One region of the Intrasporangium sp. DVR genome, then DNA from elsewhere that is predicted to be linked to it. Evidence: predicted binding sites of a transcription regulator. Region 1 holds the regulator's gene; each other region holds the start of a gene.
The links. Region 1 encodes HrcA, which represses chaperone genes, less so after heat shock. Its sites were predicted from a motif close to TTNGCACTCGNNNNNNNCGAGTGCNAA; they were not measured.

Region 1 (10,001 bases):
CGCTGGCCGCAGGACCGGTGAACCGGCCGTCCAACCGCCCGACCGAGAGCCGTCGGTCGCGGAGCAGCTCGGTGAAGAAGCGCCAGTGCTCGATCCGCAGGTCGCAGCGGTCGACGTAGTCCTCCGACAGCCCGGAGAGCCGCGCGAGCGTGGTGACGGCCGCCGCCCGCTCGGGCGAACTCAGCCGGGCACCTCGGGACAGGACCCACGGCAGGTCGCGAGCGGCATACGCCTCCGCCTCGTCGAGCACCGAGCGCAGCGACCGGCGGCCGTGCTTGCCGTGGTAGTGCGCGATGGCGGCGTACGTCGGGAGGTAGAGGGCATGGGCCCGGTCGTTGCGCTGCTTCTCGAAGTCGATCGACGACAGGTCGAGCACACTGCTGATGAGGATGAGGCCGTTGAGGTACATCCCGTAGCGGTCCTGCAGATGGGCGGTCAGCGCCGCGCCGCGCAGGGTGCCGTAGGACTCCCCGGCGACGAACTTCGGGGACATCCACCGCTGGTTCCGTGAGGTCCAGAGCCGGATCAGCTCGCCGACGTGCTCGATGTCGCGCTGGTACTCGTGGTAGTCCCCTGGCTTGCCCCCCTCGACGGCGCGGGACCATCCCGTCGACATCGGGTCGATGAACACGAGGTCGGCGACGGTGAGCAGGGATTCAGGGTTGTCGACGAGGCCGTACGGTGGCGGCCGGAGTGCGCCCACGTCGCCCATGACGACCCGCCGGGGGCCGAGCAGGCCCAGGTGGAGCCAGACGCTCGAGCTGCCCGGCCCTCCGTTGAAGGCGAAGACGACCGGCCTCGTGTGCGGGTCGGCGCCGTCGAGGACGTAGCTCGTCATCGACATCTCGGCGCGGGCCGGGTGGCCCTTGAACGTGCCCTTGTCGTGTTCCTCCTCGCGCAGCACGACCCGCCCCGCGGTGGCGGTGTACTTCAGCCGGCGTCGACCGACCCGGAGCACGTGGTGGGTCGTGACGAGGTCGTCCCTCGGCTCGGGCTTCTGCGATGCCTTGTCCTTGGTTTCCTTGCCGGGCTCCTCGTCGGTCTCGGCCCGGTGCTGCTGCGTGCCGGCGCTCGGCGTGACCGACGCCTCCTCGCTGGCCGCGCTCGCTGAGCCCGCCTCGTCGGGCGTCTCAGCGCCCACCTCAGCGCCCACCTCAGCGCCCACCTCAGCGCCCACCTCAGCGCCCACCTCAGCGCTCCGTGAAGGTCTTGCCACCGAGCACGTGCCCGTGCGCGTGGAAGATCGTCTGGCCCGCATGCGTGCCGGTGTTGAACACGAGGCGGTGGTGCTCGGCGATGCCCTCGCGCTCGGCGACCTCGGTGACCAGCTCGAAGAGGGCCGCCAGGTCGTCAGGGGCGTTGGTCGCGAGGGCCCCGACGTTCGGCTCGTGGCGTCGCGGCACCACGAGCACGTGGACGGGCGCTGCCGGGTTGATGTCCCGGAACGCGATGGCCCGGTCGCTCTCGGCGACCCGCTCCGACGGGATCTCTCCGTTGACGATCTTGCAGAAGAGGCAGTCGTCCTGCTGTGGGGTGGCGGTCATGTCGCCACCCTAGGCACGTCAACCGACGCGTGCACCTGCGCGTCCTTTCAGCGTGAGAACGTGGACCATGGCTGCGAGTCGGCAGGATGCCACGGGTGGGGCGAGCGACCTTCCCGAGGATGCGGACCGGGCCATCACCGAGCTCTACGCCGCGCACTGGCACCGGCTCGTCCGGCTCGCCTGGCTGCTCCTCCACGACCAGCTCGCGGCCGAGGACGCGGTGCAGGACGCGTTCGTCGCGACCCACCGCAGCTGGTCCTCGATCCGTGAGACGGGCCGAGCGGTCGGCTACCTCCACACGGCCGTCGTCAACACCTGCCGTTCGGCACAGCGCCACCAGGTCGTCGTCGACCGGCAGAACGCGCGCGAGGCGGGTGCCGCCGACGTCCCCGGACGCGGCAGCCTCGACAGCGCCGAGACGCAGGTGCTGTATGCCGCTGAGCGCGCTTCCATGGTCAGCTCCCTCCGCGCCCTCCCGCACCGGCAGCGCGAGGTCCTGGTCCTCCGGTACTACCTCGACCTCTCCGAGGCGCAGATCGCCGAGACGCTCGACATCTCGCCCGGGTCGGTCAAGGCCCATGCGCACCGAGGGCTGAGCACCCTGCGCGCCCAGCTGTCCCCCCAGCGCCCTTACTCGGGCCCCGACGTCACCGAGGTGGAGCAGTCATGAACCCTGACGACAGCCGGCGCCGCAGCCGTCACGAGGACGAGACGGTGGTGATCGGCGTGAACTTCACCGACATCGAGGCCACGCTGCGAACCACCCTGGCGGACGACGCACGCTCGATCGAGCCCCGCGAGCGTCTCGAGGCCGTCCTGTCGCAGGCCCACTCGGCTCCTGTGGCCGGTGCCCGCACGCCACGACGGTGGCTCGTCCTCGCTGCAGCGGCCGCCGTGGCTCTGGTCGCCGGGGGGACCCTCTGGCTCGCCGGCCGGCCGACCGCCCTGGTTCCGGTCCCGGCCGGGACCACCACGAGCACGAGCACGCCGACGACCTCGCCCTCGCCGTCCTCGCCCTCGAGCACGGCCAGCCCCCCGACCAGCAGCGCACCGCCCTCGCCGAGCGGCGCTTCGGCGTCGACCACGGCTGCCCCGGCCGGCTCCATCAAGGGCGTGCCGGTGTATTGGATCGGAGAGACCGGCGGGGCGCCCCGGTTGTTCCGGGAGTTCCGGACCGTGCCGGACGAAGGCGGCCCGATCCTCTCGGCGCTCTATGCGATGACCCGTGAGCAGCCACTCGACCCGGACTACGTCACCCCGTGGGCGCCAGCGTCCAGGATCACCGTTGCCCTGAGCGGCTCGGCGCTCGTCGTCGACCTGGACGGTGACGCGATCTCGGCGACGAAGGTCGGCAGCCAGGTCGCGGAGCGTGCCGTTCAGCAGCTCGTCTACACGGCGACGGCCGCCGCCGCCATCGCGAAGACGCCGGTCTCGACGGTCACCGTCCTCGTGGAGGGCGGGCCCGCGGACCTCTGGGGTGTCGTACGAGTCGGCCGGCCGACGGCGCGAGCACCGCAGGTCGAGGTCCAGTCCCACGTCTGGGTGCTTGCTCCCGCGGAGGGACAGGACTTCGACACCGGGCGCGTGACGTTCCGTGGCTACGGCACCTCGTTCGAGGCCAACTTCCGGTGGCAGATCGCCAGGGCGGACGGCTCGGTCGTGGCCGAGGGGAACGCCATGGCCGGCACGGGAACGGGCGGTTTCGGTGAGTTCGAGTTCGAGCGGACTCTGCCGCCCGGCGACTACGTGGTGACGATGTCGACGGACGACCCGTCCGGTGGGGCCGAAGGCGGCGGCGCCCAGGTCGACACGAAGACCTTCACGGTCCGCTGACCGGTCCCCCACACCCCGCAACACACCCGCTTACCGCGTGCCCATGCCGGTCATAGGCGGCGGAGGCACGCGGTAAGCGGGTGTGTTGCGGGAACGGGTCAGAGCCAGCGCGACCTGGCCATGAGCACGGCCAGGGCGGCCGGGCCCGCGGAGGACGAGCGCAGGATCGTCGACCCGAGCCGGACGGGCCGAGCGCCGGCTGCGACCAGGGCGTCGAGCTCGCGCCCGGAGATCCCACCCTCGGGGCCGACGACGACGAGCACGTCCCCCGACAGCGGCAGGTCCACCGCGGCGAGCGGCTCGGTCGCGTCCTCGTGCAGGACCAGGCAGACGGCCGCCTCCGCGACCCGGCCGACCAGAGCGGTCAGGTCGACCGGGGAGGACGTGAGCGGCATACGGGACCGGCGGGACTGCTTTGTCGCCCGGGTCACGACGGCGGCCCACTTGGCAAGCGACTTGGCTGCGCGGTCGCCCCGCCACACGACGACCGAGCGCTCGGCTGCCCACGGGACGACCTCGTCGACGCCGAGCTCCGTGGCCGCCTCGATCGCCTGCTCGTCGCGGTCGCCCTTGGCGAGCGCCTGAACGAGGACGAGGCGCGACTCCGGCTCCGGCTCGTCCTCGACCGCGACGACCCGGCCACGCACCGAGGTCCGGTCGACCGCCTCCGCCTCGGCGAGCACCCGCCGCCCGGCCCCGTCGGCGACGTAGTAGCGCTCGCCCGGACGGAGGCGAACCACCGTCGCCGCGTGTCGTCCCTCGTCGCCGGCGACCAGGACCGTCGAGCCGGGGGTGACACGGGCGAGCTCGGCCGCGTCGCCGAGGAAGAGCTGGTGGGTCACCGGACCCTCACTTCTCCTTGAAGGCGTCCCGAATCTTGCCGAAGATGCCCTTGTTGGGCGTCAACCGCCCCTCGGGTCGCTCCTCGCCACGCAGGGCGGCGAACTCCCGGAGCAGCTCCTCCTGCTGGTCGGTGAGCCGGGTCGGGGTCAGCACCGTGGCATGGACCAGCAGGTCGCCGCGACCGCCGTGACGCAGGTGGGTGACACCCAGCCCGCGCAGCGTGAAGACGTCGCCGCTCTGCGTCCCGGCCTTGACCTCGAGGTCCTGCATCCCGTCGAACGTCGAGAGCTTGAGAGTCGTGCCGAGAGCCGCCGCCGCCATGGGCAGCTCGATCGTGCAGTGGAGGTCGTCGCCGCGCCGCGTGTAGGTCTCGTGGTTCGCCACGCGGATCTCGACGTAGAGGTCGCCCTTGGGGCCGTTGCCGGGACCGACCTCGCCCTCGCCGGTCAGCTGGATCCGGGTGCCGGTGTCGACGCCGGCCGGGATCTTCAGTTTGAGGGTGCGCCGGGTGCGGACGCGACCGTCGCCGGAGCAGTCGTGGCATGGGTCGGTCAGCGTCGAGCCGTAGCCCTGGCAGTTGACGCACGGCCGCGAGGTCATCACCTGGCCGAGGAAGCTGCGCTGGACCTGCTGGACCTCGCCGCGGCCCTGGCAGACCGGGCAGGTCTGGCGACCGGTGCCCGGCTCGGCTCCGTCGCCGCCGCAGCGGGAACAGCCGATCGCGGTGTCCAGGGCCAGCTCCTCCTCGGACCCGAAGACGGCCTTGGCCAGGTCGATGTCGAGCCGGACGAGCGCGTCCTGCCCGCGTTGCACCCGAGGGCGCGGGCCGCGCGTGCCGGCCGTGGCGCCGGCGCCGAAGAACGCATCCATGACATCGCTGAACGAGAACCCCGGGCCCGCGCCGAAACCGGCGCCGGCGGTGGCGAACGGGTCGGCGCCGAGGTCGAAGGACCGACGCTTGTGCGGGTCGGAGAGGACGTCGTAGGCCTGCGAGACGCGCTTGAACTCCTCCTCGGCCTCGGGCCCCTGGTTGACGTCAGGGTGCAGCTTGCGGGCGAGCCGACGGTAGGCCTTCTTGATCTCCTCTTGACTTGCATCGCGGGAGACTCCGAGGACGGCGTAGTAGTCGTTCAAGCGGGTGGTTCCTGTCATCTTCGTCTGGCGTCAGGTCTGGTGACTGGCGGTCGGTGGGCAGTGGGGCTGGCGCGACGGTGCACCGGGCGACGAGTCACCCTGTGCAACGCCTGGTCATCCGTTGTTGTTCTCGTCGAGGATCTGGGACACGTAACGGGCCACGGCCCGGACCGAGGCCATGGTGGTCGGGTAGTCCATCCGCGTGGGGCCGAGCACGCCGAGGCTGGCGACGCGCTCCATCCCCGAGCCGTACCCCATCGACACGAGCGACGTCGTCTGGAGGCCGGAGACGGGGTTCTCCGAGCCGATCCGGACCCGGATGGCGTCGGGGTCGTCGCCGAGCTGACCGAGGAGGCGCAGCAGGACGACATGCTCCTCCAGCGCCTCGAGGATCGGCGCGACGGAGGTCGCGAAGTCTCCTCCCGACCTCGCCAGGTTGGCCTGGCCGGCCAGGACGACACGCTCCTCGCGCTCCTCGACGAGGGCGTCGCCGAGCGCCGAGACGATCGCCTCGACGACGGGCCGCTCGTCGGCCGGAGCGTCGTCGACGAGCCGGCGCAGCTCCGTCGCGGCTGCGGTGAACGGCACGCCGGCGGACACCTCGTTGAGAGAGGTGCGCAGCCGCGCGACGAAGGCCTCCGCGTCGGAGCCGGTCGGCAGGTGGCGGGCCTCGACGACCCGCTGCTCGACCCGCCCGGTGTTGACGATGAGGATCACCATCAGGTGCGCGGTGCCGACGGGGACCAGCTCGATGTGGCGCACCGTCGAGCGGGTCAGCGAGGGGTACTGCATGACCGCGACCTGCCGCGTCAGACCCGCCAGCAGGCGCACGGTCCGGTCGACGACGTCGTCGAGGTCGACGGCGCCCTGGAGGAACTGGCTGATCGCCCGACGCTCGCCGGAGCTGAGGGGCTTGAGCTGGCTCAGCCGGTCGACGAACACCCGGTAGCCGGCGTCCGTCGGGACCCGTCCCGCGGAGGTGTGGGGCGCGTGGATCAGCCCCTCCTCCTCGAGCTGGGCCATGTCGTTGCGGACCGTGGCGGCGCTCACCCCGAGGTGGTGCCGGTCGACGAGCGCCTTGCTGCCCACGGGCTCGGAGGTCTGGACGTAGTCCTGCACGATGGCGCGCAGCACCATGAGTTTGCGCTCCTCGCTCATCGCTCACCTCCTCTGGCACTCTCGTCGATCGAGTGCCAAGTCTACGTCGTTGCCCACGCTGCGGCGAAAGCCGAAGCCCGCCGGGCCACCCGCGTGGCGTTCCAGCCGGGAGCCAGCCCGGCGGCATACCCTCCATGATCGTGTCCACCCACGATCGTTACGGCCGCGACGTCCTCTCCGGTGACTGGCGGGCCCCCAGGCGCGGGCGCTCCGTCGATGTGCCGGCTGAGCCCGGGACCGTCGTCGAGGAGGTCGAGACGGGTTGGGTCGGGGCGGTGGTCCGCGTCGAGAAGGCCGGTGGCATGCATGTCGTGCACCTCGAGGACCGCCGCGGGCGGGTCAAGGCATTCCCCCTCGGGCCCGGCTTCCTCATCGACGGACGCCCGGTGACCCTGACCAAGCCGGTGGCAGCCGCTGCGGCCGACCTCGCCGCGGCCAGGAAGGCAGCGGCGCGCACGGCGAGCGGCTCCGTCGCCGTGCACGACGCCGCCGCGAGGGTCGCCAGTGGCTCCAGGATCTATGTCGAAGGACGCCACGACGCCGAGCTCGTCGAGAAGGTGTGGGGCGACGACCTGCGCATCGAGGGCGTGGTCGTCGAGATGATGGACGGGGTCGACGACCTCGCCGGGATCATCGCCGACTTCCGCCCGGGGCCGGGCCGGCGACTGGGCGTCCTCGTCGACCATCTCGTGCCGGGCACCAAGGAGGCCCGGATCGTCGACCAGGCGCGGGCGCTCCCCGGGCTGGCTCAACACGTGCGGATCCTCGGTCATCCCTATGTCGACGTCTGGCAGTCGGTCCGGCCCGCGCGGCTCGGGTGGGAGCACTGGCCGGCAATCCCGCGCGGCACCTCCTGGAAGCACGGCATCTGCGCGGCACTGGGCTGGCCCCATGCGACCCAGGCCGACATCGCGCGCGCGTGGAAGCGGATCCTCGGGACGGTGCGTAGCTATGCCGACCTCGAGCCGGCTCTGTTGGCGAGTGTCGAGGAGCTGATCGACTTCGTCACCGAGCCGACGGCCTGAGCGCGGCAGGGCCGCGGCGGACCCCGCGCGGGCGTGCCCGCCGCCGCTCACCCACTCCCCCCGATCCGCATCCGTGGTACCCAGTGACTCGCCGGGAGGGTCAGTGACGGAGCGGTCTCAGGGCCGTGGTCGCGCGATGAAGCGCCGCACCAGCTTTTCCTGAGCGGAGCTGAACGGTGGGTAGATCGCGGCGAGCAGGTCCGGCTTGGCCGGCACGTCGATCACCGCCTTCGCATGGCTGAAGAGGGCCACTGACTCCTCCCCGTGGTACTTCCCCATCCCGCTCGCCCCGACCCCCCCGAAGGGCAGGCTCGGAGCGCCCATGTGGACCAGCGGTGCGTTGAAGTTCAGCCCTCCGGAGGAGGTGTCGCGGATGAACCGCCGCTTCGTCTCGGCGCTGCCCGTGAACACGTAGAGGGCGAGGGGCTTGTCGCGCGCGGTGATGAACTCAACGGCCTCGTCGACGTCGCGGACCTCGACCAGCGGCAGGATCGGCCCGAAGATCTCCTCCTGCATGGACAGGTGGTCTCCGTCGACGCCGTCGAGCACGGTCGGCTCGATATAACGGGTCTCGGTGTCGACCGCGCCACCTCGGAAGACGTGCCCTGTGGTGATGAGGTCGGTCAGGCGCCCGAAGTGCCGCTCGTTGACGATCCGCCCGTAGACGTCCGACTGCGAGGGGTCTTCACCGTAGAAGTCACGGATCGCCTTGTCGAGCAGCGGTTTCAGGGCATCGAGGACCGGGCGTGTGGCGATCACGAAGTCCGGCGCCACACACGTCTGTCCGGCGTTGGTGAACTTCCCCCAGACGATCCGGCGAGCCGCCGTCTCCAGGTCCGCACCCACGTCGACGAACGCCGGGGACTTGCCTCCGAGCTCGAGCGTCACGGGCGTCAGGTGCCGGGCCGCGGCCTCGAGCACGACCCTCCCGACGGCGCCGTTGCCGGTGAAGAAGATGTGGTCCCAGGGCTGGGCGAGCAGCTCGGTCGTCTCGGCGGCCCCACCCTCCACCACGCGGACCGCGGCAGGGTCGAGATACTGCGGCAACAGCCTCGCCAAGGCGGCCGACGTCGCCGGCGCCAGCTCACTCAACTTGAGCACCACCGCATTACCCGCGCCGAGAGCGCCCGCGAGGGGTGCGAGCGACAGCTGGACGGGATAGTTCCACGGGCTGATGACGAGGACGACGCCGAGGGGCTCGCGAACGACCTTCGCCCGGGCGGGGCGCAGCCACAGCGGGATCGACGCACGTCGGGGCCTGATCCACGACTTGAGATGGCTGAGCATGTACGTGATCTCGTTGGAGGTGAAGCCGAGCTCAGTGATCCACGCCTCCGTGACATGTTTGCCCAGGTCGCTGGTGAGCGCCTCCGCGAGCGCCCCCTCCTGCTCCGCCAGCATGCGCCGCAGCCCGGTGAGCTGAGCGATGCGCCAGGCGAGCGGCTTGGTGATGCCGGTCCCGAAGACGTCGCGCAGGTCGTCGAGGAGCTGCTCGGCATCGAGCTGCGGCGCGCCCTGCGCCCCTGCCGTGGTCGGCCCGGTGGTCTGGCTCATCCTCACTCCTCGGTGGCTGGTCGGCCCTGTGGCCGCGCGATCACGGCGCGATCAGCCGGTGGACGACACTGTCGGCGAGCAGTCGGCCGCGCCTCGTGAGCACGATCCGGCCCTCACCCACCGCCGCGGGCCCGTCGACGAGACCATCGGCGATGAGGCCGGCCACCGCTGCGCGCCCTGATACTCGCAGGTAATCGACGGGAAGTCCGCCCAGGATCCGTGTGCCGAGCAGCACAGTCTCGTCGTAGCGCTGCTCAGGGGTGAGGGTTTCCCGGGCCTGCGCCGGTGACCGGCCTGCCGCGAGCCTCGCGGCGTAGGCCGCGGGGTGCTTGACGTTCCACCAGCGGACCCCGCCGACGTGACTGTGCGCCCCCGGCCCCACACCCCACCAGCTCGCGCCGGACCAGTAGGCGAGGTTGTGCCGGCAGCGGCTGTCCGCAGACCGGGCCCAGTTGCTGACCTCGTACCAGTCGTATCCCGCCTCCGTCAGGACCTCGTCGGCGAGCTCGTACTTGTCCGCCTCGTCGTCGTCCTCCGGCATCGGGAGCTGGCCACGGTGGACCTGTCGGGCCAGCTTGGTCCCTTCCTCGACGACGAGGGCGTAGGCGGAGACGTGGTCGGGCGCCAACGCGATGGTGGCCTCGAGGCTGCGCTTCCAGTCATCGAGCGACTCGCCGGGTGTCCCGTAGATGAGGTCGATGCTCACCTGCATCCCTGCTGCCCGCACGGCGTCGACGGCCCGGGCGACGTTGGCGGGGTCGTGGGTGCGCTCGAGCGTCGCGAGCACGTGGGGGACCACGGACTGCATGCCGAGGGAGACCCGGGTGAAGCCACCGTCCGCGAGCTCGGCGAGCGACTCCGGGGTCACCGAGTCAGGGTTGGCCTCCGTCGTGACCTCGGCGACGGGGCT
Region 2 (10,001 bases), on a different contig from region 1:
CCCACGAGCGAGGTCGAGCAGGTCGGTGATCGCCTCGCTCAGCCGGTCCAGCTCGGACAGCGCATGACGCAGCTCGGCGGCCACATGGGGGGGTGTCTCCGGCCACTGCGAGAGGTCCTCGAGCTCGAGCCGCAGCGCGGTGACCGGGGTTCGCAGCTGGTGGGAGGCGTTGACCGCGAACTCCCGCTCCCGGCGCACGAGCGTGGCGAGCTTCTCGGCACTGGAGCGCAGGGCCGAGCCGATCTGCTCTGCCTCGGGCACGCCGAAGTGGGGCACGTCGACCTCGTCGAACCGGCCGTGTCCGAGGTCTGACGCCGCGTTGGCGAGCTGCCGGAACGGTCGGGACAGCCGCCGCGCCATCCAGAAGCCGGCGATCGCCGACACGGCGACGAGGGCGAGGCCGAGGAGGACGAGGGGCAGCAGCGCCTCCGAGACCCTCTGGTCGACGAGGGCGCCTGACCTCGCCAGGGTGATGCTTCCGCCGCCGGGGAGGGACCGCGTCTGGACGATGTCGTCCGCGCGCGCCGGAGTGATCCCGACCGAGATCACGCGACCGTCCGGTCCGACGTAGCGGATGCCCTCGGCCTCGTTGAGCAGGGGCAGCAGGAAGTCCTCCGTCACGGGCGCCCGGTCATCGGAGCGCGCCTGGACGAGGACGGCCATCAGGACCACGGATCGCTCGATCTTGCGGGACTCGTTCTGGTGGACGAAGTCCGCGAGCAGGTAGGCGCGCGGGATGCCGTAGAGCGCGATCACGGCGACGGTCATGCCGACGAGGACGGCGACGAGCCGCTCACGCATCCGCGGCGCTGCTCTCCAGCCGGAAACCGACCCCTCGCACGGTGACGATCTCCACGGGGGCGTTGGTGTCCTCGAGCTTCTGTCGGAGTCGGCCGATCGTGGCGTCCAGCATCTTCGTCGAGCCGAACCAGTTCTCGTCCCAGACCTCGTTGATGAGCCGCTCGCGGGTCAGGACACTCCCCTGCTCGCTGTCCATCAGGGCGATGACGTCGAACTCCTTCGACGTCGTGGCGAGCTCTTCTGCCCCCACCCACACGCGCCGGGACTGGCGGTCGACCCGGAAGCCGGGCTGCGTCGGTGCTGCCCTGGCCGGCTCCACCGTCGCCCGTCCGCTCCGGCGCAGCAGGGCCCGGGCCCGAGCGAGCAGCTCGGCGAGCGCGAACGGCTTGGCGAGGTAGTCGTCGGCGCCCGTGTCGAGCCCGACCACACGGTCGAGCTCGCCGTCCCGGGCGGTCAGGATGATGATGCCGCCCTCGAAGCCGGCCTCCCGGGCCCGGCGGCACACGTCGAGGCCGTCCATGTCGGGCAGGCCCAGGTCCAGCAGGAGCAGGTCGACCCGGCCGCCCCCCAACCGCTCGGCCGCTCCCGCACCCCGGTCGAGGCGCTCGACGACGTAGCCCTCACGCTCGAGGGTGCGGATCAACGGAGCGGCGATCCGGTCGTCGTCCTCGACCACGAGGACCTGCGGTGCCTCCATGGCCCGAAGCGTAGGCCCTCGGCCGCTCGGCTCGGCTCACTTTCGACGCCTTTCGAGGACCACTGTCGTGGGGATCACTGCCGCCAGCGCGAGCACGGCGACATCGACCCACCCCACGGGACGGGCCGGCTCGCCCGGACTTCCCACCGTCGTGGCCAGCAGGACCCCGACACCCGCTCCGACGGCCACGAGGACGGCCAGCACCCTCCCCTCCACGCAGCTGCTCCGGCACAGCACGTACGACGTCACCAGCGCTGCGGCAGCGAGGCCGAGAGCCAGCACCTCCACGTAGGACGAGAAGGTGCCGGTCAGGACCCGCACCGCGAGGACCACGGCGAGCGCCAGAGTTGCGATCGCGGTGCCCGGGTTGGGCGACTCCGACTCGTCGGGCATCAGAACTCCCGGTCCAGGACGCCGGTCTCCAGGGCGGTGGCGGTCGAGCAGGTGTTGCCGAAGAGGTCCGTGACCGAGGCGGAGGGGGTCCACGCCATCGTGGAGACGTTCGAGACCGTGCGCACGCCGTCGCCACTCGCGAGGGTGCCCAGCTTGATGGTCACCGTGGTCACGAGGATGCCGTTGACGGACGCCGTGCCTGCAGTCATGGTCGCGTTGAACACGGCCGTCTTCCCGCCCTTGACGTAGTCCTCCTTGAGGTTGACCGTGCCGAGGTTGACCACCGAGCCGGCGCGCTGGATGTCGACGGTGTCGTTCTTCCCGGTCAGGCCGAGGAGACCGCCGTCGCGGACCCTCAGGGTGACGGCCTGGGCGCCGCCGTTCCAGCCCGGGGTGACCGTGCCGAGCGCGACCTGGTCGTTGTAGGTGTAGGTGAGGGTGTCGCCCGGTTCGAGCTTGCCCGCGGTCGCCCCGCCGTTGGCGGTCTGCACGTCGTACCCGCGCAGCGGCGTGTTGTCGACCCGCCGGCTGCTGACGACGGCCGAGGTCGTGGTCGCGCCCGTGCCGTCGAGGAGGACGGCGCGGAAGTCGTACAGCCCGTCAGGGGCCGTCGTCGTGTCCCAGGTGCACCGGTACGGCGAGGTGGTCACGGTGCACACGTCGGTCCAGGTCGACGAGCCGCTCGGGGCGCGCTGGATCCTGACGCTCGTCACACCGGCCGTCGAGTTGGCCGCGGCCTCCAGCGTGGCTCGTCCACTCAGGAAGGCACCCGGGTCGAGCATGGTCACCGAGGACACGGTGTTGTCGATGACCCGGTTGGTGACGCTGGGCGAGGTGGCTGCATTCCCGGCCGCGTCGGTCGCGACCGCACGGAAGGAGTAGGTGCCATCGAGCAGCTTCGTCGTGTCGTAGACGCAGCTCCACGGCTCGACGACCAGGGAGCACAGCGGCTGCCAGGTCCCGCCCGAGCGCTGGTACTCGATGACGACCTGCGCCAGGCCGGAATGGGCATCCGACGCCGAGGCCGCGAACGTCCTGACACCGCTCAAGGGCGAGCCGGGGTCCGACATTGTCACCGTCGGGGCCTGGTTGTCCACCATGACGTCGGGAACGATCGCGGACACGGTGGTGGTGGAGCCGGCCGCGGCGACCGAGCGCAGGTCGTAGGAGCCGTTCGCGAAGGATGGCGTGTTCCACGTGCAGGCGTAGGGCGAAGCCAGGTTCGAACAGATCGACTTCCACGTCGTCGTGCCCGCCGGTGCGTACTCCACCCGAACCGTGTAGGTGGTCCCGCCGGCGTTGTAGAGGGTCGTCTGCAGGGCGACGGAGCCGCGCACGAAGTCGCCGGGGTCCGCGAGGACGACGAGGAGGTTGTTTGCCACGGTGGTCTGCACGGTCGCCGACGTGGACGTGTAGCCGGCGTTGTCCGTTGCGACCGCGCGCAGCGAGTAGCTGCCGTCGGTCAGCGTCTTGGTGTTCCAGGCGCAGGTGTACGGCGCCTGGGTCACCGTGCAGATGGTGACCCAGCCGCCACTGGTGGAGAAGTGCTGGATCGCGACGTCCTTGACCCCCGTCTCCGCGTCGGAGGCGGCCGCTGTCAGGGTGACCGTGTCCTTGACCGGCGTGCCCGGGTTCTGCAGCGACACGCTCGGCGGCGTCCAGTCGACGGCCGCTCGCACGGTGGCCGTGTTGCTCGACGACGACGTGAACGCAGCGGTCGAGAAGCCCGTCGGCGCGAGCAGGGCCGCGCCGGCCACGATGGTGGCCAGCGCGGTCCGGAGGATGCGGGTGCTCATGTCGGGCTCCTGTGCTGCGTTCTCAGGTGGTCGGGCTCGGGCGATCAGTGCGAGGCGAGGTCGAGCTGCCCGCGCCGTCGAGCGGGCCGGACGGCCAAGAACAGCTGGCCGAGGCTGTAGAGGGCGACGAGCGACGCGGGGATGCCGATGACGAGCATCCGTGCCTGTCGGTCCGCCAGGGCGATGAGCGCCCAACCGACGTGCGGCACGGCGACCTCGACGACGGGCTGCGTGGGAGCGTTCAGGCTGAACGTCCACGGGTCGACGTCGGCGTTGGCGTCACCCTTGGTCCGCAGCACGGGCTGACCGGTCTCGGACGACGTGATCTCCGTGATGCGATGCGTGACCAGGGTCGAGACACCGCTCGAGGCCGGCGGAACGTAGGTGATGACGTCACCGACCTGCAGCTCGGCCACGGCGACGGGCCGCTCGAGGACGAGCGCACCCTTCTCGAACGTGCCGGACATCGAGCCGCCGGTGATGACGTACCGCTCGTAGCCGAGCACGCCGGGGGCGAGGTAGGCCAGGCCGGCGAGGGTGACGAGGGCGAGCAGCACGTTGGTGACGAGGCCGAGGACCCGGCCGCCACGGCGGCGACGGGCGGAGGCGGGCGTTGAGCTCATGACGACTCCTTCAGGCGGGCAGCGCAGGGGCGGGACGGGAGCGGGGCGCCCCGAAGAGATCGGGGCGCCCCGGTCAGCTCAGGACTGGTCGTACGTGGTCGGCTCGAGGAGCTGGACCGCGTCCCAGGTGAAGCCCGCCGAGGCGATCTTGCCCTGGTCGGCGTCGGGGGCCGAGAGGGCCAACGTGACGGTGAAGACGTAGGTGTTGCTCGCGCCGGCGGCGTAGACGCCGAGGTCCTTGGCCGTGCCATCCACGAGAGCGCCGAACGGACCGTTGTAGACCACGACACCCGTGGTCTGGTTGGTGATGTTGAGGTTGAGGCTGTTGGAGAAGGTGTTCGTCGAGTCGACCTTCTTCAGGCTGAAGGTGCCCGGCAGGGTGCCGGTGTTCGTGATCGTGACCTTGCCGATGACCGTGTCGCCCGGCTTGATGTTGGCGACGTTGAAGATCGCGGCGTTCGCCTTGGAGTTGCTCTGGGTCAGGGTGCCCGAGGCCACGGAGCTGATCGTGTTGTTGCTCGTGGAGGTGAAGGTCGCACCGGACCCGACGGCGATGGCGCCGGCGGCGACGAGGGTGGCGAGGGGGACGAGGATCTTCTTGCTGTTCATGGGTGCTCCTGGGTGGATTCGCGTTGCTTGCGAAGTGGGTTGTTGCGACAGAAGAAACGCTACGGAGGCGTCCTCCACCGGTTCCCCACGCGATTTCCCCACCACCTCCACCGTTTGCTACAGAAGTCCCACAACTGTCTGCAGGTGCCGTCCGGACGGGCCCGCGCGCCGCGCAGGGCGCGAAAAAGGCGAGTGCCGGACGCGCGATAGGTCGCGCGTCCGGCACTCGCCGGAGTGGAAGGTCAGGGCTGGATCAGAAGCCCATGCCGCCCATGTCACCCATGTCGCCGCCCGGAGCAGCCGCAGAGGCCTTCTCCGGCTTGTCGGCGATGACGGCCTCGGTCGTGAGGAAGAGCGCCGCGATCGACGCAGCGTTCTGCAGCGCGGAGCGCGTCACCTTGACCGGGTCGATGATGCCGGCGGCGAGCAGGTCGCCGTACTCGCCCGTGGCCGCGTTGAGACCGTGGCCCGGCGGGAGGTTGCGCACCTTCTCGGCCACGACTCCACCCTCGAGACCGGCGTTGATCGCGATCTGCTTGAGCGGGGCCTCGACCGCCACGCGGACGATGTTGGCACCGGTGGCCTCGTCACCCTCGAGCGTGAGGGTGTCGAGCACCTTGGCGGCCTGGATGAGGGCGACGCCACCACCGGCGACGATGCCCTCCTCGACGGCAGCCTTGGCGTTGCGCACGGCGTCCTCGATGCGGTGCTTGCGCTCCTTGAGCTCGACCTCCGTGGCCGCACCCGCCTTGATGACGGCGACGCCGCCGGCGAGCTTGGCGAGGCGCTCCTGGAGCTTCTCGCGGTCGTAGTCGGAGTCCGACTTCTCGATCTCGGCCTTGATCTGGGCGATCCGGCCCTCGATCGCGCTGCGGTCCTGCGCGTCCTCGACGATGGTCGTCTCGTCCTTGGTGACGACGACCTTGCGAGCCTTGCCGAGCAGGTCGAGGGTGGCGTTCTCGAGCTTGAGCCCGACCTCCTCGGAGATGACCTGGCCACCCGTGAGGATGGCGATGTCGGTCAGCATCGCCTTGCGACGGTCACCGAAGCCCGGAGCCTTGACGGCGACGGACTTGAACGTGCCGCGGATCTTGTTCACGACGAGGGTGGCCAGGGCCTCGCCCTCGACGTCCTCGGCGATGATGAGCAGCGGCTTGCCGGACTGCATGACCTTCTCGAGGAGGGGCAGCAGGTCCTTGACGGAGCCGATCTTGGAGTTCGCGACGAGGACGTAGGCGTCGTCGAGGACGGTCTCCATCCGCTCGGTGTCGGTGACGAAGTACGCGGAGATGTAGCCCTTGTCGAAGCGCATCCCCTCGGTCATCTCCAGCTCGAGGCCCATGGTGTTGGAGTCCTCGACGGTGATGACGCCTTCCTTGCCGACCTTGTCCATCGCCTCGGCGATGAGGCCACCGATCTCCTCGTCAGCCGCGGAGATGGAGGCGGTGGAGGCGATCTCCTCCTTGGTCTCGATCTCCTTGGCGGAGTCGAGCAGGGCCGTGGAGACGGCCTCGACGGCCTTCTCGATACCGCGCTTGAGGGCCATCGGGTTGGCGCCGGCGGCAACGTTGCGCAGGCCCTCCTTCACCATGGCCTGGGCGAGCACGGTCGCCGTCGTCGTGCCGTCACCGGCGACGTCGTCGGTCTTCTTGGCAACTTCCTTGACGAGCTCGGCGCCGATCTTCTCGTACGGGTCGTCGAGCTCGATCTCCTTGGCGATCGAGACACCGTCGTTGGTGATCGTGGGTGCGCCCCACTTCTTCTCCAGGACGACGTTGCGGCCCTTCGGGCCCAGCGTGACGCGGACGGCGTCGGCAAGGATGTTCATGCCGCGCTCGAGGCCGCGACGCGCCTCTTCGTCAAACGCAATGGTCTTGGCCATTCGGGTGGTTCCTCCCACACGAGTTGCTACGACTGACGCGGTGGGCGCTCCGGTCTTCCCTCGCCGGGGCTCGGTCGATCGTCACGCCCTGCGTCACTCGATACGTTGGTTGGTGGCCCGCACGACGCCCGCGACGGACGAGGTCGGCTCCCGCAGCTCACGTCGCTGGGAAAACGGCCCCTCGTGGTGCGGCCCATTTCTGTCACTCCCACGAGGAGAGTGCTAACGCCATTATTGGCACTCTCATGGGGAGAGTGCAAACCCTCGGCGAAGGAGGTGACGGCACCGGCCGTCAGTATCAGGACGGGGCAGGCAGGGCGGAAGCGAGCCGAGCGGCATACGAGGCGGCCTCCTCCTCGCTGGCGTAGGTCGTGCGCGGCCAGAAGAAGCCCCGCAACCCGTCCCCCTTGGTGCGCGGCACCACGTGGACGTGCAGGTGGGGCACCGACTGGCTGACGACGTTGTTCATCGCCACGAAGGTGCCCTGGGCGCCGAGCCCACCCACGACCGCCGCGGCCAGTCGACGCGCAGCGCGCGTGAGGCCCGCCTCGAGGCCGTCCGGCAGGTCGAGCAGGGTGGGCACATGGGCCCGGGTGACGAGCAGGACGTGGCCCTTGAAGACCGGTCTGCGATCGAGGAACGCGACGAAGTGCGGCTCGTCGAGGACGATGTCGGCGGCGAGGTCGCCGGCCGCGATCGCGCAGAACGTGCAGTCCATGGCGCCCAGCGTGCCATGGCTCAGAGGCAGACCCCGAAGAGCTCGACCGAGCAGTCCGCCGCCTGCGCCTCGGCGCCCGCCTTGGGCGTCTTGGTCGGCTTGTTGGGGTTCGACGGCTTGGACGGCCGCTCGGACGTCGTGGTGGTCGTCTCCGACTGCCTGGGCGTGACGGTCGGGCTCGGCGCCGGCGGCGGCTCGGTCGGGTCAGTGGTGGGCTCCGGCTCGGACCCTGACGTGGCGCGAGCGCTCGAGGTCGGGGGGGCCGTCCCGGCGGTCGAACGGGGGGTCGTCGTCGCCGTCGCCCCACCCTGCCCGGCCACGGTCCGCCAGTCACCCGGCGCCGGCTCCTGCGTCCACTCCGACCCGAGCGTCGTCGGGATGAGGCCCGAGGACAGCGGCTGCTCCCGCCACTGGCTGTCGTCCGGCCACCACAGGATCAGTCCGCCGAGGAGCGCCACGACCGCCAGTCCGGCGGCGACGACCGCGTTGCGGCGCCGTCTGGCTGCTCGCTCTCTGGCCTTCATCTCCGCACGCATGGCACACCAAGGTAGACGAAACGGGCACCCCGTGCGCATTTCGGCCCCTCCCGATACGGTGACGGGCACCGATAGGGCAGGACGACGCGGGAGGTCGCGGTGATGGGCTCGGGTTTCCTCGAGGTGGCGGACCAGGTGTTCGTGGCCCGTTACCCGCAGTGGGATGTCAACGTCGGCCTCGTCCTGGGTCGGGACGGCGCCGTCGTCGTGGACACCAGGGCGAGCAGCCTGCAGGGCTTCGAGGTCCTCGACGACATCCGGCGGCTGGGCGCCGATATCGAGGTGCGCCACGTCGTCAACACCCACGTCCACTTCGACCACACGTTCGGCAACGGCGCGTTCACCGCGGCGACGGTGCACGCCCACGCCAACGTCGCGCGGTCGCTCGACGCCGACGTCGAGCGCATCAAGTCGCTGTTCCGCGCCGACCCCGGCGACGGGCCCGAGGCGGGCTACACCTCACGCGACGTCGTCGAGGTGCTGGCCACGGCGGTCCGGGCGCCGGACAGCACGTTCGGGCACAGTGCCACGATCGACCTCGGCAACCGCGTGGTGACGATGACCTGGTCCGGGCGCGGTCACACCGACGGCGACATCAGCGTCCACGTCGCCGACGCCGGGGCGATGTTCCTCGGCGACCTCATCGAGGAGTCGGCACCGCCGTCCTTCGGTCAGGACTGCTGGCCGCTCGAGTGGGCGGGCACGCTGACCGAGCACCTTGGCTGGCTCGACGCCGACAGCGTCGTCGTGCCCGGACACGGCAGTCCGGTCGACGCCGAGTTCGTCCGCAGCCAGCGCGACGCCGTCGCGACGGTCGGCCAGGTGATCCGTGAGCGTCGCGCCGCGGGCTGGTCGCTCGAGGCCGCCGTCGCGGAGCCGGACTCGAGGCTTCCGTACGCCCTGGACCGGCTCGACTCGGCGTTCCGTCGCGGGTGGCTGCACGCTGCGCAGGACGGCGGCGACGCGGCCGCATCGACGAGCGCGACCGCATCGACAGCCTCGAGCGCGCGCCCGGGGCCGGACTGACCGGGAGCTCAGGCGAGCGCCGAGGGGAACGCCTCCGACCAGCAGCGGATGGCCAGGCCCCCGTCGCCGGAGCGGTCCACCGAGGTCGCGGCCAGCAGGGCATGGACGATCGCCCGCGAGACGCAGTCGGCGCCCGCCTCCATCAGCAGCATGAGGTCGACAGCCTCGACCGGGTCATGCGCACCGGTCGCCATGGCGAAGAGGGTGTCGCCGTCGAACGGTGTGTGGACCGGCTTGATCGCCCGGGCGAAGCCGTCGTGGCCGACGCCGGCAAGCTTCTGGCACTGCGCCTTCGTCAACGTCGCATCGGTGGCGATGACCCCGATCGTCGTCGCCATCGCAGGCAACCCGGCCATCCGGTCCGGGAGGGACTCGGCCCGGCGGACCGCCTCGGCCAACTCCTCCGGGGACGCCACCCCGACGTGACTGAACTCGCCCTCGAGGCCGAGCCCAGCGGCATACGGCCTGCCGGTGGCCGGGTCCACAGCGGACCCGATGGCGTTGAGCGCGACGATGGCGCCGACGGTCACGCCCGACGGCAGGACCACGCTCGCGGTGCCGACCCCTCCCTTCAGCCCGCCCACGCGGGCCCCCGTGCCGGCCCCGACGCAGCCCTGGGCGACGGACGGGACGGCGGCGTCGTAGGCGGCTCTGCCGTCGTTCGCGCGCGGGTGGTGGCGCCAGGTGCCGCCCCGCCCGAGGTCGAACAGGATCGCGGCCGGCACGATCGGCACGACCTGGCCCGGCTCGCGGGTCGGCCAGCCCCGGCCATCGTCGAACAGCCCCTCGACGACGCCGTCCGCGGCCCCCAGGCCCGGAGCGCTGCCGCCGCCGAGGACGATCGCGTCGACCCGGTCGACGAGGTTGCGCGGGTCGAGCAGGTCGGTCTCGCGGGTGCCCGGTCCCCCGCCGCGGACGTC
Region 3 (10,001 bases), on a different contig from region 1:
CGGTGTAGCCCGGCAGGAGCAGCACGTCGTCGTAGGTCAGGCCGAGGGTCTCGAACGGGGAGGGGACGTCATTCGTACCGAGGGGCATTGCGCAATTCTACGGGAGGTGCGCCCACGGCCCGGACCACCCGGATCTGCGGGGACGGACAGGACGGAGCCTAGGACGCGTCGGCCGGCGGCTCGGCCGGGAGGGACTCTGCGGGCGCGGGCGGTGGGGTCTCCTGGTCCGGTGCGGGGCCGGCGCCATCCACTGCGCCGGCCGGGTCATTCACCCCGGGGACCTCTGGCCCGGGGACGTCTGGCCCGGGGACGTCTGGCCCCGGAACCGCTGTCTCGGGGACGTCTGGCCCCGGAACCGCTGTCTCGGGGACGTCTGACTCGGGGACGTCTGACTCCGGCACCACTGACCCCGGCACCACTGACCCCGGCACCACTGCCTCAGGGACCACTGGCTCGGGCACCCCTGGCTCGGGCACCCCTGGCTCGGAGACCCCTGGCTCGGAGACCCTTGGCTCGGGCACGGTCGGCAAGGCCGGCGCCGAGGGTCCTGCTGGCGAGTCCGGAGGCGCCGGCACCGGGAGTGCCGGCTCAGCGGTTCGGCCGGGCGTCGGCCGGTCATCGCGGCCCTGCGGCGCCTTCCCCGACGCAGCGGGCGACCTCGTGCCGGCGTCGGCCGGTCGTCCGGTCTGCGGCGGGCGGTGCGAGGTGGTCGCCCGGTCGGGCTTCGCCGCCGTGTGGTCCCGGGCGACCTTCGCCCGGTCGGCCGTGGCGTCCGCCTCAGCGACATGGGGCTTCGGCTTCGGCGCATCCGCCGAACCCCGGTCCTCCGGCTGCCCCAGGCTTCGCGGCGCCGAGGCAGGGGTGTGGCCGGGCGGCGACGGAGCGGCCTCGCCGGGAGAACCGGTCCCGGACTCGAGCGGGTCTGCTCCAGCGGACTCGAGGTCGGTCGGCAGCACGGGGCGCGACGGGCTCTCCAGCCCCGCCACGACGAGGGCCCGGGACACGGTCAGGCCGGCCCACCTGGCGCGGCTCACATCCGAGCCGGACGCGCGACCGAGCGGCGAGGGGCCGAGGAGATGCGCGGGGCCCAACGCACTCGGCAGCACGGGGGACGCGGTCCGCCCGTCCGCACCGCGCACGACCACTTGCCCGGTCGTGTCACGCACGAGGGCGGCGCCATGGCCCGGAGCCTTCGGGCCGGGGGCGACCACGGCCGGCGCGGCGGAGGGGCGGCCCTCCGGCGTGGTCACGGCCGCGGCGACACCGGCGCCCGAAGCACCCACCGCGAGGGCTGCCAGGGCGGACAGCACGCGTCGGCGGCCTGCCCGGCGCACGGCGGGGGGCTGGCCCAGCGGGCGGTCCGCGTGCGCCGCCAGCGCAGCGAGCAGTCGCTCGACGGGCTCCTCGCCCGCGGCACGGCGTCCTGCGACGCGGTCAAGGAGGAGGTCGTCGGCGACCAGGTCACTCAAGGGGATCGGCTTGGTCACGCCACATCACCAGCCTCCAGCTCGGCGATCATGGTGCGCAGTCGTCCCAGGGCTCGGTGCTGGGCCACCCGCACCGCTCCGGTCGACATCCCGAGGGCGTCGGCGGTCTCCTCGGTCGACAGCCCCACGGCGACCCGGAGGATCAGGATCTCGCGCTGCGCGTCGGGCAGCCGCCTCATCAACGAGAGCGCGGTCGCCGCCTCGTCGCGGACGACGGCGGCCGCCTCGGGCGTGGGCGCCTCGTCGACCCGGTCGGGGACGTCGCCGACCGGTGTCGGGCCGCGCATCGCCGCGCGCTGCACGTCCGCGACCTTCCGTGCCGTGATGCGGTAGACGAAGGCCTCGAAGGGCAGGCCCCGCTCCTCGTAGGTGGGCACGGCGGTCAGAACGGCCATGCACACCTCCTGGGCGACGTCCTGGGCAAGGTCCTCGGCGCCGAAGCGACCGAGCCGGACACGGGCGTACCTCACGGCCAGATCGCGAACCCGTCGCAGCAGGTCGTCGCGCGCGGCAGCGTCCTGGGGTGCACGAGAGGCGAGCTCACCGAGGGAGGTGGGAGTGTCCACACCTTCCATCGCCGCGTCCGCGCGTCGCGTTACTCCGGACCGCGCGGTCCAGATGAGTCCCATCGGTTGCCGAACCCCCGACATCTCCCGCACTGGGTCCCACCCACCAGGACCCACGGGCTGCGTTTTCACATCTTACGTGCGGTCACCTCCCGGCGGGCGGCAACCGACCTGTGAGCTCGGAGCAATACCTGCCATCTCGAGGGGATTTCTTGAACAAGTCTTGAAACTTCTGGCCTTCAATCGTGACCGCGCCCCCCGTTAGTTTCGAGCCACGGCGCCGTGAGCGGTGCATGCGGCAGAGCAGCCTGCCGCCGAAGCGAAAGACGAGGACGACCACACCATGGCCGAGATCACCCGCCTCCCGGGTCCGGTGGCGGATCTGTGGGACTGGCAGCTCGAGGGGGCATGCCGGGGCGTCAGCCCCGAGGTCTTCTTCCACCCCGAGGGCGAGCGCGGTCCCCGACGCCGCAACCGTGATGCCGCCGCCAAGGCGGTCTGCGCCGCCTGCCCGGTCCTGGCCGAGTGCCGCAGCCACGCGCTGCAGGTGCGCGAGCCCTACGGCGTCTGGGGCGGCCTCACCGAGACGGAGCGAGAGCTCTTCTACGGCGAGCCCACCGACGCTCCGGTCCGCACCATCGCCACGGCCTCCTGACGCCGGGGACCCGGGGAGCGAGCCCAGCGGCATACGCCCCCCGGGCCGGGACGACGAAGGGCCACCCTCGGCTGAGGGTGGCCCTTCGCGAAGGGGGAAGGTCAGTGACCGTGGCCGTGGCCGTGGCCGTGGCCGGCCGGCTCCGACTCCTCCTCGGGCTTGTCGACGACGAGCGTGTCCGTCGTCAGGATCATCGAGGCGATCGACTCGGCGTTGCGCAGTGCCGAGCGCGTCACCTTGACCGGGTCGATGACCCCGGCCGCGATGAGGTCGCCGTACTCACCCGTGGCGGCGTTGAGGCCCTGACCGAGCGGGAGCTCGGCCACCTTGGAGGTCACGACGTAGCCCTGGTGTCCGGCGTTCTCGGCGATCCACCGCAGGGGCTCCTGAACCGCCTTGCGGACGATCGTCGCACCGGTCGCCTCGTCACCCTCGAGCCCGAGCCCGTCGATGACCTCGGCGGCGTGGATGAGGGCCGTGCCGCCGCCGGCGACGATACCCTCCTCGATCGCGGCGCGCGTCGCCGAGATGGCGTCCTCGATCCGGTGCTTCTTCTCCTTGAGCTCCACCTCGGTGTGCGCGCCGACCTTGATGACGCAGACGCCACCGGCGAGCTTGGCGAGGCGCTCCTGGAGCTTCTCGCGGTCCCAGTCGGAATCGGTGCGCTCGATCTCGGACTTGATCTGGTTGACGCGACCGGCCACCTCGGACGCGTCACCGGCGCCGTCGATGATCGTCGTGTTGTCCTTGGTGAGGACGACGCGACGGGCCTGGCCGAGCACGGTCAGGTCGGCCTGGTCGAGCTTGAGGCCGACCTCCTCGGCGATGACCTGGCCACCGGTGAGGATCGCGATGTCCTGCAGCATGGCCTTGCGGCGGTCCCCGAACCCGGGCGCCTTGACGGCCGCCACGGTGAACGTGCCGCGGATCTTGTTGACGACGAGCGTCGACAGGGCCTCGCCCTCGACGTCCTCGGCGATGATCAGCAGCGGCTTGCCGGACTGGACGACCTTCTCGAGCACCGGGAGGACGTCGGCGACGGCCGAGATCTTGCCCTGGTTGATCAGGACGTAGGCGTCCTCGAGGACCGTCTCCATGCGCTCGGTGTCGGTCACGAAGTAGGCCGACAGGTAGCCCTTGTCGAACTGCATGCCCTCGGTGAACTCGAGCTCGGTCGCCGTCGTCGAGGACTCCTCGACGGTGATGACGCCGTCCTTGCCGACCTTGTCGAAGGCCTCACCGATGAGGGCGCCGAGGGTCGAGTCCTGCGCGGAGAGGGTCGCGACCGAGGCGATCTCCTCCTTGCCGTTGACGTCGCGGGCGATCTCGAGCAGGCGGTCGTTGACCGCGCTGACGGCCTTGTCCATGCCGCGCTTGAGGGCGGCGGGGGCGGCCCCGGCGGCGACGTTGCGCAGGCCCTCCTTGACCATCGCCTGGGCGAGGACCGTCGCGGTGGTCGTGCCGTCACCGGCGATGTCGTTCGTCTTGGTGGCGACCTCCTTGGCGAGCTGGGCCCCGAGGTTCTCGTAGGGGTCCTCGAGCTCGATCTCGCGGGCGATCGTGACACCGTCGTTGGTGATGGTGGGAGCGCCCCACTTCTTGTCGATGACGACGTTGCGGCCCTTCGGGCCGAGCGTCACCTTGACGGCATTGGCGAGCGCGTCGACGCCGCGCTCCAGGGACTTTCGGGCGGAGTCGTCGAACTCCAGTTGCTTGGCCATGGTGTTCCTTCTGGCAGGTGGTGCGCGAAACGGTGGGCGAATGAACCGCACCCCGGTGCGACCCCGAGGGGCGCCACCGGGGTGCGGTCAGAGCATGTGACTGCTGGCAGGCACTCAGCCGACGACGGCGAGGACGTCGCGGGCGGAGAGGATGAGGTACTCCTCGCCGCCGTACTTGACCTCGGTGCCGCCGTACTTGCTGTAGATGACCTTGTCGCCGACCTTGACGTCGAGCGGGACGCGCTGGTCGCCGTCCTCGTTCCAGCGACCGGGGCCGACGGCGAGGACCTCGCCCTCCTGCGGCTTCTCCTTCGCCGTGTCCGGGATGACCAGGCCGGACGCAGTGGTCTGCTCGGCCTCGAGGGACTTGACGACGATGCGGTCTTCGAGCGGCTTGATGGAAACCGACACGGTGGTGACCTTCCCTTCGGGATGTCGAATGTTCAGTCTGGACGCGTTCTTGATCTCCGTGAGGCTGGCCGCCGTCGCGGGGGTCGGCCGTTCTCCGGAGAGAACTGGCACTTTCGAGGTGAGAGTGCCAACAAGCAGAAATCTAGGTTTCAGTTAGCACTCGGTCAAGTCGAGTGCCAACACACGGCGGCTCAGGGCCCTTGCCGGGCCTCCGCCGAGGGGACCGTGAAAGGCCCGCGTGGCCGGATCCGTGGCGCGAGACACCCCATGCCGGATGCCGCTGGGCTCGCTCCCCGGCGCCCGCCCCGGCCCAGCCCGGCCGCGCCTGCGAGGATTCCCGCATGGATGCTGCGATGGTCGATCGGCTCGCCGCTGGAGAGGGCTGGGCGCTGCTCCAGTCCCTGCCGCCCTATGACGAGTCCAGCGCACTGCAGCTCCAGGACAAGCTCCGCGAGGCCTTCGACCCCGAGCTCGTCGCAGCAGCCATGGCGCAGTCCCGACTGAGAGCGCGGGCCCGTGACAAGTTCGGCGACTTCGCCGCCGGGATGCTCTTCACCCCGGACGGCCTCGAGCAGGCGACCCGCCTCTCCCTCGCCGCACGCCACGCCCACCGGTTCGCCGCGGCCGGTGTCCGCGAGGCCTACGACCTCGGCTGCGGCATCGGGTCCGACGCGATGGCGTTCGCCGGGCTCGACCTGCTCGTGCGGGCCGTCGACTCGGATCCGACCACCGCGCGCGTCGCCGCTGCCAACCTGCGCCACTGGCCGGGTGCACGGGTGACGTGCGCCCGGGCCGACGAGGTCCGGCTCCCCCTCGGCGAGGCCACCCGCCACCTGGGCGTCTGGCTCGACCCCGCCCGGCGCGTCTCGGGAGTGGCAGACATCCGGGGCCGTGCCAAGCGCGTCTTCTCCCTCGACGCCATCTCGCCGTCCTGGGACGAGGTGCAGCAGTTCGCCGCCCAGGCCCCGGCGGCCGGCGCCAAGCTCTCGCCCGCCTTCCCCCACGCCGCCCTGCCGCCCGGTGCTGAAGCCCAGTGGAGCTCGTGGAACGGCGAGGTGCTCGAGTGCGCGGTGTGGTGGGGCGCCGTGGTCACCCAGCCCGGCCGCACCGCCGCGGTGTGCTCCGCCGACGCCACCCACGTCATCACGGAGGCCGAGGCGGCCCCGGCACGCGAGACGCCGGCTCTCCCGTCGTTGACGTCCCTCCACGAGTGGCTCTACGAGCCGGATCGCGCCGTCATCCGGGCCGGCCTGACCCCAGCCCTGGTCGCCGCGGTGGACGGAGCCGAGCTGGGAGCCGGCGTCGGGTACGTGACGAGCCCAGCGGCATACGACATCCCGTGGGCACGGCGCTACCGCGTCCTCGAGGCCATGCCGCTCTCCCCCAAGGCCTTGTCACGATGGCTGCGCGACCACGGCCACGACCGCGTCACGATCAAGAAGCGGGGGGTCACGCTCGACGCTGACCTGCTCCGTCGGCAGCTGAAGATGACCGGGCGCGGCAAGGGGGGCTCCGAGGCGACCCTCGTCCTCACCAGGGTGGCCGGGCACCAGGTGGCGCTGGTCGTCACCCCGGGTTGAGCGTCAGGACCACGGCGTCGCCGGCCGCTCGACGGCCACCCCGTCCACGGTGAGGTCCACACGCTCACCGTAGAAGCAGATGAGACCGGCCACGGGCGTCGCGTCGTGAAGCGGATCCTCGTAGGCCCACGCCAGGTCGGGGACGATCGTGTCGCCCGCCCGCGCCGACCAGTAGGTGGCGACGCCCTTGTACGCGCAGACGGTGTGCGTGTCGGAGGGGACGAGCAGGTCCTGCCGGACGTCCTCCCTCGGCAGGTAGTAGCGCGCCGGCAAGCCCGTCTCGAAGAGCAGCGTGGGCCGTCGTGAGTCGGCGAGGATCTGGCCGTGGACCGCGATCACCACGTGTCGGGAGCTGCGCAGGCAGTCGATACGGCTGAAAGGGTCATGCGGATGGCCCATCACCGGCTCGTCCTCCTCGGTCCACTGCGAGAAGGCGTCCCAGTCCAGCACCACGTATCCGTCGAGGTCCGGGTCGGCAGGCTGGAACGCCGCGCCTGGGAGGTCGCCCCATCCGCCCCGGACCGTCAGCGGAGACCCGGGCGCCGTGTGCACTGAGAACGGCGTGCGCGGGTCGAGGACGGGCGGGCCGTCGCTCCCTACTGCCGCGGCCTGATCGCTGCCCACCGGTGCGTCCCAGGGGACGAGCCGACCCGCGATGTCCGCCGCCGGCACCGCATAGCTCGGGATGACTCGGCGTGGTTCCCAGACGAGCCGCGCCCGTGTGGAGTCGACGATCGTCACGCCGGCTAGGACCGCACGGACCCGCTTCTCCACGGGGTGGGTGCGCAGCTCGGGAAGGGCCCGACCGAGCACCCTCGTCATTCGCAGGGCCATGCGCCACCGTATCGCGGCGAAGAAGCCGGCTCACAGGGCCGCGTCAGGCTGGGCTCCCGTCCACTGGACCGCCTCGGCCCCGGCGCGGTTGGCTGCCTCGAGGGCCTCCCGCCGCGTCCCGCCGGCCGCGAGCGCTGCCGCGAGGGCACCACAGAAGGCGTCGCCGGCACCGACCGTGTCCACGACGTCAGCGTCATCGAGCCGTATGCCGCTGACCTCCTCCCCGTCCCACCTGGCCCCCGCTGCCCCGAACGTCACGAGCAGCGACCCGGGGATGAGGTCGGAGTCGGCGAGCTCGCGCATCTCGGACTCGTTGACGACGAGGGGGTCGGCGAGATCGATGACGTCGTGGGGCAACCAGGTGTACGGCGCGAGGTTGATGATGACGCGGGCGCCCGCCTCCGCTGCCTGCCGGGCGGCCCCCGCGACGACGGCAGCGGGGACCTCGAGGGTGCACAGCAGGACGTCTCCGGGGCCGAGGGCCGCGGCGGTCACGGACTGCTCCTCGACCCGCTCGTTGGCTCCGGGGACGACGATGATGACGTTCTCGCCGTGCTCGTCGAGGGTGATGTAGGCGGTTCCCGTGGGCGCGTCGGCGCACTGCGGGACCTCGGTGCGGACACCGTGGCGGTTGAGCCGGTCGAGGTAGGCGGCGCCGGCGTCGTCGGCACCGACCCGACCGATCATGACGACGTCAGCCCCCGCGCGTCGGGCGGCCATCGCCTGGTTGCCGCCCTTGCCGCCGGCGAACCGTCCGGCCGACTCGCCGAGGACGGTCTCACCGGGCCCCGGCAGCCGAGCCACCCGGGTGACCACGTCGACGTTGAGCGAGCCGAGCACGGCGACGCGCCCCATCAGCGAGCCCCCGCCTGGCGAAGGATCGACTCTCGCCACAGGTCGACGTAGCGGTCGTGGTCGACGCCGAGCGCCACTCGCACCCGAACCGGCGGTTCACCGTGCGGGTCGTGGGACAGGTCGCCGCTCCAGTCGCGCCGGTCCACGATCGTGCGGCCCCGGGACCAGTGGCCGGCGAGCTCGACCCGGATCGGCAGCACCTGCGTGGTCAGGGCATCGGGGTCGATGACGGCGCAGACCGCACCGGCGTCGCCGATCGTCGCCGCATCGCGACCGAAGCGGTCGCACTGGAACTGGATCAGCCGGCCGGCCAGCTCGGCCCCGGTGCCGCCGCCCACCGCGACGAGCTCGGCTGCCTGCTCGCGGCTCACCACCGGGTCGTAGAAGACGTCGAGCCCGTACATCGTCACCGGGATGGACAGCTCCGCTGCCGCATCGAGCGCGATGGCGGCGGCCTCCGGGTCGTGGAAGACGTTGAACTCCGCCGACGCGGTGGCATTGCCCACCTGAGCGGCCCCACCCATGAAGACGATCTCCGCGATCCCCCGGGCGACGTCAGGGTAGGTCCGCAGCAGCAGGGCGATGTTGGTCATCGGCGCGGTCGGGACGACCGTCACGTGCTCGCCGGAGGCGGCGGCGGCCAGGCAGACGTCGCGCAAGAGCTCGACGGCGTGACGGGTGTCGGGCTGCACGGTCGGGCGCCGCCAACCGAGGTCGCCCATGCCGTCGTCACCGTGGACGTGCCTCGCGTCGTGCGGGTGCTCGAGCAGGGGCCGGGCCGCCCCGCGGGACACCGGCACGTCGGTCCGCCCGACCGTCTCGAGCACGCTCAGGGTGTTGCGGACGACGTCGTCAACGGGCGCGTTGCCACCGACACACGTGACCGCACGCAGGTCGAGGGCAGGATGCGTCGCGGCCAGCAGGAGTGCACAGGCGTCGTCGACCCCGGTGTCGACATCGAGGACGATCGGTTTCGGCTCTCCGGTCACATCGGCAAGGTATCGCCCCGAACCCGTCCCCCGTCGAGGCCGGAGACCCACGGCTCCGTGGGTATGGGCGGGGCGTGCTCGTGACCCGACCTCGCAACCGCTCCCGATCGTCCACCATCGCCGCCCTGGTGGTCGCCGCGCTCGCCTCGGCGTGCACCGGCCCGAGCGGCACGCCCACCCCGGTGGCGCCGACCGGAGCGGCGTCAGCGCCGGCCGGGGCGACCACACCGGCTGCCACCGGTGCCACGACCGCATCGTCCACGGCGACGCCGACCTCCCCCGCACCATCCTCCGGCCCGACCTCCCCACCGCCGGATGACCCGAGCTCCGAGCGGTGCGCCCGCGCCATCGTGCAGGACATGACCGCGGCACAGCGCGCCGGCCAGCTCATCATGGTCGGGCTCGACGCCAACGCCGCACGCGGCAGCCTCGACGGGCTCATCCGCGACCGCCACGTCGGTGGTGTCATCCTGCTCGGCGGGTGGTCGGGCGGAGCGGACGTGGTCCGGGCCACGACGAAGCACCTCAACTCCGTCGCCGACGGCTCGGGTGGCGCTCCCGGGCTGCTCCTCGCCGCCGACCAGGAGGGCGGCCGCGTCCAGCAGCTCCGTGGCGACGGTTTCACTCGGATCCCGAGCGCCCTCGACCAGGGGTCGCTGGCACCGACCGAGCTGGCGCGCCGGGCGAAGACGTGGGCGCAGCAGCTGCACGCGGTCGGGATCAACGTCAACCTGGCTCCCGTCGCCGACACGGTTCCTGCGAGCATCGGGCGCGACAACGACCCGATCGGCCAGTGGGACCGCCAGTTCTCGTCCGATCCCGACGTCGTGGCCAGCCGGGTCGCGGCGTTCGTCGAGGGAATGCACCAGGGACGGGTCGCCACGGCCGTCAAGCACTTCCCCG

Region 2: the regulator HrcA is predicted to act here: its motif matches at 7,036-7,062, upstream of groL (chaperonin GroEL).
Region 3: the regulator HrcA is predicted to act here: its motif matches at 4,994-5,020, upstream of groES (co-chaperone GroES).

Annotation. Positions count from the first base shown of each region.
Region 1 is NZ_BAABZW010000002.1:656-10,656, reverse strand. Features, by position in the region: gene ABWV20_RS02615 (S10 family peptidase) at 1-1,189, opposite strand, end outside; gene ABWV20_RS02610 (histidine triad nucleotide-binding protein) at 1,191-1,544, opposite strand; gene ABWV20_RS02605 (SigE family RNA polymerase sigma factor) at 1,612-2,214, shown strand; gene ABWV20_RS02600 (Gmad2 immunoglobulin-like domain-containing protein) at 2,211-3,377, shown strand; gene ABWV20_RS02595 (16S rRNA (uracil(1498)-N(3))-methyltransferase) at 3,476-4,219, opposite strand; gene dnaJ (molecular chaperone DnaJ) at 4,227-5,354, opposite strand; gene hrcA (heat-inducible transcriptional repressor HrcA) at 5,469-6,512, opposite strand; gene ABWV20_RS02580 (DUF3097 domain-containing protein) at 6,647-7,537, shown strand; gene ABWV20_RS02575 (aldehyde dehydrogenase family protein) at 7,655-9,091, opposite strand; gene hemW (radical SAM family heme chaperone HemW) at 9,132-10,001, opposite strand, start outside.
Region 2 is NZ_BAABZW010000018.1:27,727-37,727, forward strand. Features, by position in the region: gene ABWV20_RS13720 (HAMP domain-containing sensor histidine kinase) at 1-801, opposite strand, end outside; gene ABWV20_RS13725 (response regulator transcription factor) at 794-1,498, opposite strand; gene ABWV20_RS13730 (hypothetical protein) at 1,535-1,891, opposite strand; gene ABWV20_RS13735 (Ig-like domain-containing protein) at 1,891-3,687, opposite strand; gene ABWV20_RS13740 (signal peptidase I) at 3,732-4,310, opposite strand; gene ABWV20_RS13745 (TasA family protein) at 4,389-4,919, opposite strand; gene groL (chaperonin GroEL) at 5,173-6,801, opposite strand; gene ABWV20_RS13755 (HIT family protein) at 7,100-7,519, opposite strand; gene ABWV20_RS13760 (hypothetical protein) at 7,540-8,055, opposite strand; gene ABWV20_RS13765 (MBL fold metallo-hydrolase) at 8,158-9,081, shown strand; gene ABWV20_RS13770 (P1 family peptidase) at 9,090-10,001, opposite strand, start outside.
Region 3 is NZ_BAABZW010000013.1:115,934-125,934, forward strand. Features, by position in the region: gene guaB (IMP dehydrogenase) at 1-88, opposite strand, end outside; gene ABWV20_RS10195 (hypothetical protein) at 159-1,487, opposite strand; gene ABWV20_RS10200 (sigma-70 family RNA polymerase sigma factor) at 1,484-2,062, opposite strand; gene ABWV20_RS10205 (WhiB family transcriptional regulator) at 2,397-2,708, shown strand; gene groL (chaperonin GroEL) at 2,810-4,429, opposite strand; gene groES (co-chaperone GroES) at 4,544-4,840, opposite strand; gene ABWV20_RS10220 (class I SAM-dependent methyltransferase) at 5,182-6,420, shown strand; gene ABWV20_RS10225 (DUF427 domain-containing protein) at 6,424-7,254, opposite strand; gene ABWV20_RS10230 (ribokinase) at 7,285-8,109, opposite strand; gene ABWV20_RS10235 (nucleoside hydrolase) at 8,109-9,098, opposite strand; gene ABWV20_RS10240 (glycoside hydrolase family 3 N-terminal domain-containing protein) at 9,179-10,001, shown strand, end outside.